3 regions of the Pseudoalteromonas sp. SG45-2 genome follow, and region 2 is predicted to be linked to each of the others. Evidence: predicted binding sites of a transcription regulator. Region 2 holds the regulator's gene; each other region holds the start of a gene.

Evidence for each region. The regulator MetJ, encoded in region 2, represses methionine synthesis genes. The targets are predictions, from matches to a motif close to TAGACGTCTAGACGTCTA.
Region 1: a site for MetJ is predicted at 2,004-2,021, ahead of metA (homoserine O-succinyltransferase). Genes of this name have one in related genera too.
Region 3: a site for MetJ is predicted at 1,543-1,560, ahead of H5116_RS10240 (methylenetetrahydrofolate reductase). Genes of this name have one in related genera too.

What each region holds. Positions count from the first base shown of each region.
Region 1 is NZ_JACJEO010000002.1:135,109-138,293, forward strand. It holds gene H5116_RS01810 (homocysteine S-methyltransferase family protein) at 1-1,002, opposite strand, end outside; gene metA (homoserine O-succinyltransferase) at 992-1,939, opposite strand; gene H5116_RS01820 (porin family protein) at 2,149-2,796, opposite strand; gene ettA (energy-dependent translational throttle protein EttA) at 3,130-3,185, shown strand, end outside.
Region 2 is NZ_JACJEO010000020.1:71,998-75,182, forward strand. It holds gene H5116_RS14985 (malic enzyme-like NAD(P)-binding protein) at 107-1,348, shown strand; gene metJ (met regulon transcriptional regulator MetJ) at 1,413-1,733, opposite strand; gene metB (cystathionine gamma-synthase) at 2,023-3,185, shown strand, end outside.
Region 3 is NZ_JACJEO010000012.1:4,933-8,117, forward strand. It holds gene H5116_RS10230 (sensor domain-containing diguanylate cyclase) at 1-211, shown strand, start outside; gene H5116_RS10235 (hypothetical protein) at 228-416, shown strand; gene H5116_RS10240 (methylenetetrahydrofolate reductase) at 543-1,499, opposite strand; gene H5116_RS10245 (pitrilysin family protein) at 1,750-3,185, shown strand, end outside.

The DNA.
Region 1 (3,185 bases), on a different contig from region 2:
AACGCCCGCTAGACCTTTTGCAAAAGCACGAATATGCGCAGGCGTGGTGCCACAACATCCACCTACTATATTAATAAAGCCCGATTTACCCCAATCGATAATTTCGGCTGCCATTTCAGGCGCTTCTAAGTCGTATTCACCAAACTCATTAGGCAAGCCCGCATTAGGGTGTACCGATGTAAAGGTTTCGCACACGCGCGAAAGCTCTTCTACATATTGGCGCAGTAAATCAGGGCCAAGCGCGCAGTTTAAACCAATCGAAATAGGCTTAATATGGCGAATAGAGTTATAAAATGCTTCGGTTGTTTGCCCAGAAAGCGTACGGCCAGAAGCGTCAGTAATAGTGCCCGAGATCATAACTGGTAATGTGCGCCCTGCTTGTTCAAAGGCTTCTTCTACACCAAACGAGGCGGCTTTTGCATTAAGCGTGTCGAATATAGTTTCGATTAGTATTAAATCGGCGCCGCCTTCCATTAATGCAAGGGTAGACTCTACATACGCAGTAACTAGCTTATCAAAAGTAACGTTTCGGTAACCCGGATCGTTTACGTCTGGCGAAATTGAACACGTTTTAGATGTCGGCCCTAAAACACCGGCTACATAGCGCGGTTTTTCTGGCGTTTTAGCCGTAAATTCATCGCAAATTGCGCGTGCTAATTTAGCCGACTCTAGGTTTATTTCACGGCTTAGGTTTGCCATGTCGTAATCTTCCATCGAAATAGTGGTCGAGTTAAACGTGTTGGTTTCGATAATATCGGCGCCCGCTGATAAAAAACCACGATGAATATCAGTGATTAAGTCGGGCTTGGTTAGGCTTAATAAATCGTTATTACCTTTAATTAATACATGCCAGTCTTTAAAACGCTCTCCGCGATAGTCTTCTTCTTCTAGCTTATGATCTTGGATCATGGTGCCCATTGCGCCATCTAAAATTAAAATGCGTTCTTTTAATGCGGCACTTATTTCGGCTTGCTTATTATTTGTAGGCGCGTTATTCGGCATAGTTGTTAGTCCTCACGTCTTGGCTAACTAAATTAATATCATACGGTGTGGTTTGGTACACGTAGTAATTTAACCAGTTCGAAAAAAGTAAAAAAGCATGGCTTTGCCACGTTTTTGAAGGTTGTTTGGTTGCATCGTCATCCGGAAAGTAATTTTCGGGCTTTGGTGCATTAGGGCTTTTTTTACAATCGCGCTCGTATTCTGCTTTTAGCGAGTCGGCGTCGTACTCTGGGTGGCCGGTTATAAACACTTGACTACCCGATTTATTTTTAAGTAAGTAAGCCCCTACTCGCTCAGAACCTGCCAGTACAACGAGTTCTTCACAGGCGTTTATTTTATTTATATCAATATGGCCGTAGCGTGAGTGCGGTACCAAAAAGGTATCGTCGAATCCGCGAGTCAGTGCGCCGTGATCAAAATAACACTGGTGAGTAAATACGCCACACAGTTTATCGTCTTTTAAATCGCGTTTTAAATTGTAACGGTGATATAACGCTGCATGCGCTGCCCAACACGAAAATAACGTAGAGGTAACGTGTTGCTCAGCCCAATCAATAATAACCTTTAACTCATCCCAATACGCTACATCGTCGTATTCTAAATGCGCAAGTGGCGCACCGGTTACTATTAACGCATCGTAATTGTTGTCTTTAACCTCAGAAAAGTAACGGTAAAAGGTATCAAGGTGCTCTTCTGAGTTGCTGCTACTGCGGTGAGTGTCGAGGCGCAGTAGTTCTACGTTTACTTGCAAAGGTGAGTTGGCAAGTAAGCGAATAAACTGAACTTCGGTTTCTACTTTATTAGGCATTAAGTTTAAAATAGCCAAACGCATTGGGCGTATTTCTTGCGTTTTTGCACGACTTTTTGGCATTACAAATACGTTTTCTTGACGTAAACGTGCAATTGCCGGCAACTCGTCTTTTACTGTAATTGGCATACTTTACTCCTGCTCATAAAAACCGAGGCTTAATTATGAACTGAAAGTAAAAAATATCAACCTCTAGATGTATAGATGTCCAAATGAAATTATTCATGATTTTTTTAAGACTTACTAAAAGTTATAGATGAGGGGCAGTGCATTTATATTGAAGTACTTTGTTTTAGTGAATTGAAATAGCGCCACTAAAATCAGTAGCGCTATTATAATTAAAAACGATAATTTACAGATAAATTAAGAGCGTAAATATCGCCTTCATTTGTATCAAAATATTGGTATTCAGCACTTACTTGCCAGCGTTGAGTTAGCCTAAAGTCAATGCCGGTTCCGTACGTTACGCCGCCTTCGTCGTAGTTTTGCTCAGTTATTAGCGTAGAATTTGTATCTGTGCCAGTTATTGATTCTGCAAGGTTTTTTAAGTCGCCTTCATTGTAACTTAATTTATTTCTACCATAGCCACCAAATAAAAACACATCAGCTCGAGATGAAATTGGATAATTAGCTTTTACAAATATACTTGTTTGCAAATCAAGGCTTGAATCGATTTCGCTCTTAATGAATTCTGAACTCAGCGAACCGTCCTGTGGGTTCTGAGTGTAAACAATTCCGTTTAGAGGCGTTGACTCATCATTTAACCCAAAACCTATACGCCCTTCTAATGCAAAGTAACGCGAAAACTGATATCCAAACCGGCCGTAAAGCGTTGTAAACTGTATGCTATCACTCTCGTATACATCAATTTGCGTAGACCCTATGCCTATTCCTTGGTAATAACCATTTACGTGGAGTATGTCTGCTTGGCTCGAAAATGAGTATAAACCTAAAAGTAATGCCCCTAACCTTGTAACTATTTTCATGTTCATTCCTTTAAACCTTTGTAATATTTAATAATGTGATGTTTAACAACAAACTAAGTGTGGCCTGCCTATATAACTTGCTTATACTTTACAGCTTGTAAATATACTGTACCACTTTTGTTAAAAATGAAATGTATTTGAACAATATAAAACAATAGATTACAGAATTTTACACAATAGAAATCCTGTAATAGTAGTGTTTTTAACGAGCAATCAAAACAAAGTACCGCTTAGGTAAGTGTATTGTTCTATACAGCATTCGTTGACTGTTTCACCCGTCAGCCACTACAATACAACATTGAAATTTTTATTATTATTTGAAGGCTTTCCTCCATGGTTTTACCTGATAAATTTATATTCTCGATGAGTCGAGTATCTAAGGTTGTGCC
Region 2 (3,185 bases):
ATAACAGGATAGACCTGATATTGCTTGGAATTTAAAAATAATAAGGGTATCGTACCCCAAGACTCCACCTCTCACTTTAACTTAAATTGCAGGATACCATCGCGTTATGTCTGACTTTCGTGAACAAGCACTACATTATCACTCACATCCCGTACCTGGTAAAATTAGCATTGAGCTAACAAAACCAGCTGAAACAGTTCAAGACTTAGCCCTAGCTTATAGCCCAGGTGTCGCTGAGCCTGTACGTGAAATTGCCGCAGATCCTGCAAATGCATATAAATATACCGGTAAAGGTAACATGGTTGCGGTTATCACTAATGGTACTGCAATTTTGGGCTTGGGTAATTTAGGTCCTTTAGCGTCTAAACCAGTAATGGAAGGCAAGGCGTTATTGTTTAAACGTTTTGCAGGGCTTGATTCTATTGATATTGAAGTAAAGCACAAAACAACAGAAGACTTTATTAACACGGTTGCCAATATTGCTGACACATTCGGTGGTATTAACCTTGAAGATATTAAAGCACCAGAGTGTTTTGAAATTGAAAAAGCATTAATAGAGCGTTGTAGCATTCCTGTTTTTCATGACGACCAACACGGCACCGCCATTGTTACGGCTGCCGGCATGTTAAATGCACTAGAAGTACAAGGTAAATCAATTGAAGATGCAATAATTGTATGTTTAGGTGCAGGCGCTGCTGCAGTTGCGTGTATGGAACTGTTAATTAAGTGTGGTGCACTGCGTGAACACATTTATATGCTTGACCGCAAAGGTGTTATTCATACTCGTCGCGATGATTTAAATGAATATAAACAGCTTTTTGCTAACAATACCGATAAACGCACATTGCAAGATGTAATTGCAGATGCTGATGTGTTTGTTGGTGTTTCGGGTCCTAACTTGTTAGCTGCCGAAGATTTAAAACTAATGGCAGAAAAGCCGGTCGTGTTTGCATGTTCAAACCCAGATCCAGAGATCGATCCTGCACTTGCACACGGCGCACGCAATGATTTAATTATGGCAACAGGGCGCTCTGATTACCCTAACCAAGTAAATAATGTTTTATGTTTTCCGTTTATTTTCCGTGGTGCACTTGATGTACGTGCAAGCGCGATTAACGATGAAATGAAAATTGCTGCAGTTGAGGCTATTCGTAGTATTGCCAAAGAGCCTGTACCTGCAGAAGTTTTAAAAGCCGCAGGCGTAGATAAGCTAGAGTTTGGTGCGCAGTATATTATTCCAAAACCAATGGATCCGCGCTTACTACCGCGTATAGCTAAAGCTGTAGCACTTGCTGCGGTAGAGTCGGGTGTTGCGCAAATTGACTTGCCTGAAAATTATATGGCGTAATATATAACGCTTAAACAAAAAAACCTCAGCAATGCTGAGGTTTTTTGATTAAAAAGGTAACGATTTATTCTTCGTTTAAAATAGGCACTTCTAAACCCATTTCTTGCATTATCTTTTTAACTTCTTCTGGTACTTTTTCTGCGTTGTCTTTACGTAGGTCATCGTCATTTGGTAAAGGTTGGCCAGTAAATGCATGCAAAAACGCCTCACATAGCAATTCACTATTTGTTGCATGGCGAAGGTTGTTGATTTGACGACGCGTACGCTCATCCGTTAAAACTTTTAATACATTTAGCGGGATCGAAACGGTGATCTTTTTAACTTGCTCTGATTTTTTCCCGTGTTCTGCGTATGGGTGAATATACTCACCATTCCATTTAGCCATAAGATGTATCGTTGCCTCAGATTATTAATTTCTCACACGGTATAAAAAGCGTGTAAATATGCGTGAAATTCTATCGATTTAAAAAAGATAGTCAAATAATAGATACCGATCTATCTTAATAAGCCTATTTGGGATGTAAAAATAAGCTCACTTTTGTGAGCTAAAATGTGGTACTAGCAAACGCCTTTCCTAACTTTAGCCATCTAGAGCTTTAAAATACTTTGACTTATTAAAACGGATAACTTACTCTTTTAGACGTCTAAACATCCAAATTAATCAGGTGACGAATATGAGCGAAAAAAACAAAGCGACCATTGCTGTACGTAACGGCGTTGATGCTGATAAACATCATGGTGCAGTGGTGCCGCCAATTTATTTATCAACGACTTATTCGTTTGCCGACTTTGATACTAAGCGTGAGTATGATTATGGCCGCAGTGGTAACCCTAATCGTGATATTTTAGCAGAGACGCTTGCTAAGCTTGAAGGTGGCGCTCGTGGCATAATTACGGCCACTGGTATGGCTGCCGTGCATTTAGCTACTCAGCTACTTAACAGTGACGACACGTTAGTAATTCCACATGATTGTTATGGTGGAAGCTATCGTTTATTTACATCGTTACAAAAACGCGGACTATTGAAGCTTGAAGTATTAGATTTAACAAAAGAAGAAAGCCTTCAACAAATTTTAGCAATTAAACCTAAACTTATTTGGATAGAGACTCCAAGTAACCCAGTACTTCGTTTAACCGATATTAAAGCGGTTACCGATGTTGCTAAGCAATGCGGTGCATTGGTTGCCGCAGATAACACGTTTTTGTCTCCTGCCTTACAAAACCCTATTAAGTTTGGTGTAGATATTGTGGTGCATTCAACTACTAAATATATTAACGGGCACTCAGATGTAGTGGGCGGCGCTGTTATTGCTGCAACACAAGAGCTTGGTGATGAGCTTGCTTGGTGGGCAAATAATATTGGTATTACGGGCGCCCCTTTTGATAGTTATTTAACGCTTCGTGGTCTACGTACTTTAAATGTGCGCTTAAGGCAGCACCAAGAAAATGCGCTAGCAATAGCTAAGTACCTTGAAAGTTCCAATTTTGTAAGCCAAGTTTACTATCCTGGACTTGAGTCGCATCCTCAACATGAACTTGCTAAAGCACAACAACTTGGCTTTGGTGGCATGGTTAGTTTTGATATTAAAGGCGATATAAACGACGCGGCAGCATTTTTAACTAGCCTTAAAACGTTTAGTTTAGCTGAGTCACTAGGTGGCGTAGAGAGCTTAATTTGTCACCCTGCAACTATGACGCACGCAGGTATGGAGGCAAAGGCACGTTTAGAAGCGGGTGTGGGCGATACGCTTATTCGTATTTCGGTTGGGATTGAAGATATACACGATTTAATAGCTGACTTTGAACGAGTATTTGAACTTGTAAAACCAGGGCAAAA
Region 3 (3,185 bases), on a different contig from region 2:
TGATAAAAGCAAAATTAACTACATTATGGATAAAATATCCTCTGAGTATACAAATGCTTTACTAAAAGAAGGTGTTTGCGATTTATCGCTCAGTATTGGTTATAGTTTTACTAATAAACAAAAGCAGCCCTTTGAAGCGCTATTAAATGATGCAGACCACGCAATGTATAAAAATAAACAAGCGTATAGGCTCGCTAAAAAAGCACAATAATAAAAGGAAGTTCGTCATGACTCATGCCACAAAAACTTGGCTGGTTTTTTCTGCGATAGGTTTTATTTTTTCATTAGCAATAATAAGCTTATTTGAAGCGCTTCCTAGCATTAGATTTATATCTGATGAGGGAATTATTTTTGGTGTTATGTGCTCCTCTATGGGGTTTGCCTTAAAAAGGCTTGAGAGTAATAACCAAAAATAGCTTCAATGAATAGCTTAAGCTGCAAATTTTTACTTGTACTTCTTAATTTATTTTTCAAAGTACGGACATAAAAAAGCAAGCCATGAGGCTTGCCAAGAAGGGTGTTAATTAGCTCTTACCTAGCCTTTAAGCTATTAGCTTTTCAGCAAGGTTTAATTCCATAATAGCTTTTAATAAACGGTATAAGTTAATTGATGCATCAATTTCTTCTTTACGGTTTGTTAAGCTTTCAATATTTAAGCCCAGCGGTACATCTAAATGCGCACAGCTTTTAAGTATTAAGTCGAGGTTTTCGCGGCAAATACGGACCGATTCGCTTAATGTATTGTCTGCATCAAGCATGCGCCATTTTGTTGCCTCTGGCACTGAGATACCCAACCATTGCATAAATTCTAAGGTTTTTTCGCCGCCGCACGGGGTAAACGTTAATATAATACGTTGTGGTGTAATACCCTGCGCTTTACATGTACGTGCGTAGCTAGTAATTAGCTCTATAGTCGCTTGTGCATCGTAAACAGCTTGCGATATAAAAAACTGACAACCTTGTGCTGTTTTTTCTATTAATCGTTCGTGCTCATTTCGTTTACTTGAATGGCGTTCAGCAATCGTAACGCCACCTAAAAAGAAATCATCTGATTGCTCAGCCAATGCTTTATAAGCATCTGGCAGGCTTAGCTTTATATCGCCTATCGATGATGGGCTACCTACTAAAACAACATTTTGTAAATCGTAGTCGTTTTTAGTTTCACTTAGCCAATCTTTAAATTCGCCTACGCCACGCTGCGCCACACTTTTATAAGTAATTACATCTTGTGCAGATAAATTACGAAGTAAATGGCTGTATTCACGCGGATCAACGGTTTGTTTAAACGCAAATGGACGGTCTTGATTAGTTCGGCTGCTTTCGTCTTGAATGTCGTAAATTATCACGCCGTCGTATTCAATTTCGTGTAAGCGACCTAATAGCTTTTCTGCAATGGTTTTTAATTGCGCTTTATCGGTGCCAATTTTAGGCGGGGTAGTACCAATAAGATAAACACCTTGATTGGTGTCCACTATCTTCTCTTTTAGTGATAAAGCCATAATCCTCATTCCAGCTAAGTTTGTTTTGATGGATTTAATATAGCAGCCATTTAGACGTCTAGATAGATTTATTTAATGAAAGTTTTTCAATTAACATGATGTTTATTCATAGTGCTTGTTCCCATAATTTATAATTGACACAGTTGTTTACACAATAAATTCCCTTGGGGCTCTTATATTTATTGGCTTTGGGGCATAATTAAAGAGTTAAATCTGACAACAAATTTGCTCAATTTAAAAAGGGACAACAATGAAATTTAAATTATTAGCAACCAGCTTAGCGGTATCGCTGGCGTTAACAGGTTGCGCCATGCAACAAAACCAAAGCACGCAGACAACAGCACAACAAGAACAAGTAAATAAAGCTGATGACCGTGTTTTTTCACAAGATTACTTAATTGAAGAGCTAGAAAACGGCTTACGTGTCATGGTTGTTAAAACCGATTACCCTGATGTAGTGTCGCTGCAAATTCCGGTATCGGTTGGATCGCGTAACGAAGTTGAAGAGGGCAAAACAGGCTTTGCTCACTTTTTTGAACACATGATGTTTAAAGGCTCACAAAAATACCCTGAAGATGTGTACTCAGACATATTAAAAAATTCAGGTGTTGATAACCGCGCATATACAACAAACGATTACACAAATTACCATTTAAACTTTTCAAAGCAGCACCTTGATAAAGTACTTGAGCTTGAAGCTGATATTTTTCAAAACTTAACCTACACCGAAGAGCAATTTAGAACAGAAGCGCAAACAGTAAAAGGTGAGTACTTAAAAAACAACGCGAGCCCAATTCGTAAATTATTAAGCGCTGTACGCGAAAAAGCGTTTGATAAGCACACGTATAAACACACCACTATGGGCTTTTTTAAAGACATAGAAGCCATGCCTGATCAAATGGCCTATGGTAAAGAATTTTTTGCTAAGTTTTATAAGCCTGAGTATGTGTCACTTGTCATCGTGGGCGATGTAGACCCACAAGCAACAATGGCAATGGTTAAAAAGCATTGGGGCAGCTGGAAAAAGGGTAACTATGTTGCTGACATTAAAGCAGAACCTGTTCAACAAGCACCAAAATATTTACACCAGCAAGATGAAGCGCTACCAGGGCATTGGTTACTCGTATCGTACAAAGGCGCTGCGTGGGAGCCTGCTAAAAAAGACAGAGCGGCGCTTGATTTAATCTCACAGCTTTATTTTTCTAGTAATTCAGATTTATATCAAGAGCTAGTGGTCGACAAACAAATTGCCAGCCAAATGTTTACCTATAACCCAGAGACTAAAGATCCGGGTTTATTACACGTATTTGTTAAAGTAGAAAACGCAGGCGATTTAGCCACTGCGCGCGATGCCATTAATCGAACTTATGCAAAAGCACGCACTGAGCTTGTTGATGAGCAAAAGCTAAGTGATTTAAAATCGAATCTTAAATACAGCTTTATTAATGGCTTAGATTCGTCGCAAGCGATTGCATCAACCCTTGCCAGCTACATGCATTTTGAGCGCGATCCTGAGGTTATAAACCAGCTGTATAAATCGGCAGATAACATCACCAGCGCAGATATTAAAGCCGTTGCTAATAAATACTTTACTGATAACGCACGTACCACATTAACAATGTCGGCACTTGATAAAGCCCCAGGTTTTGAGCAAGAAGTTAATTTAAATGCGCTTACTGCAAAGCT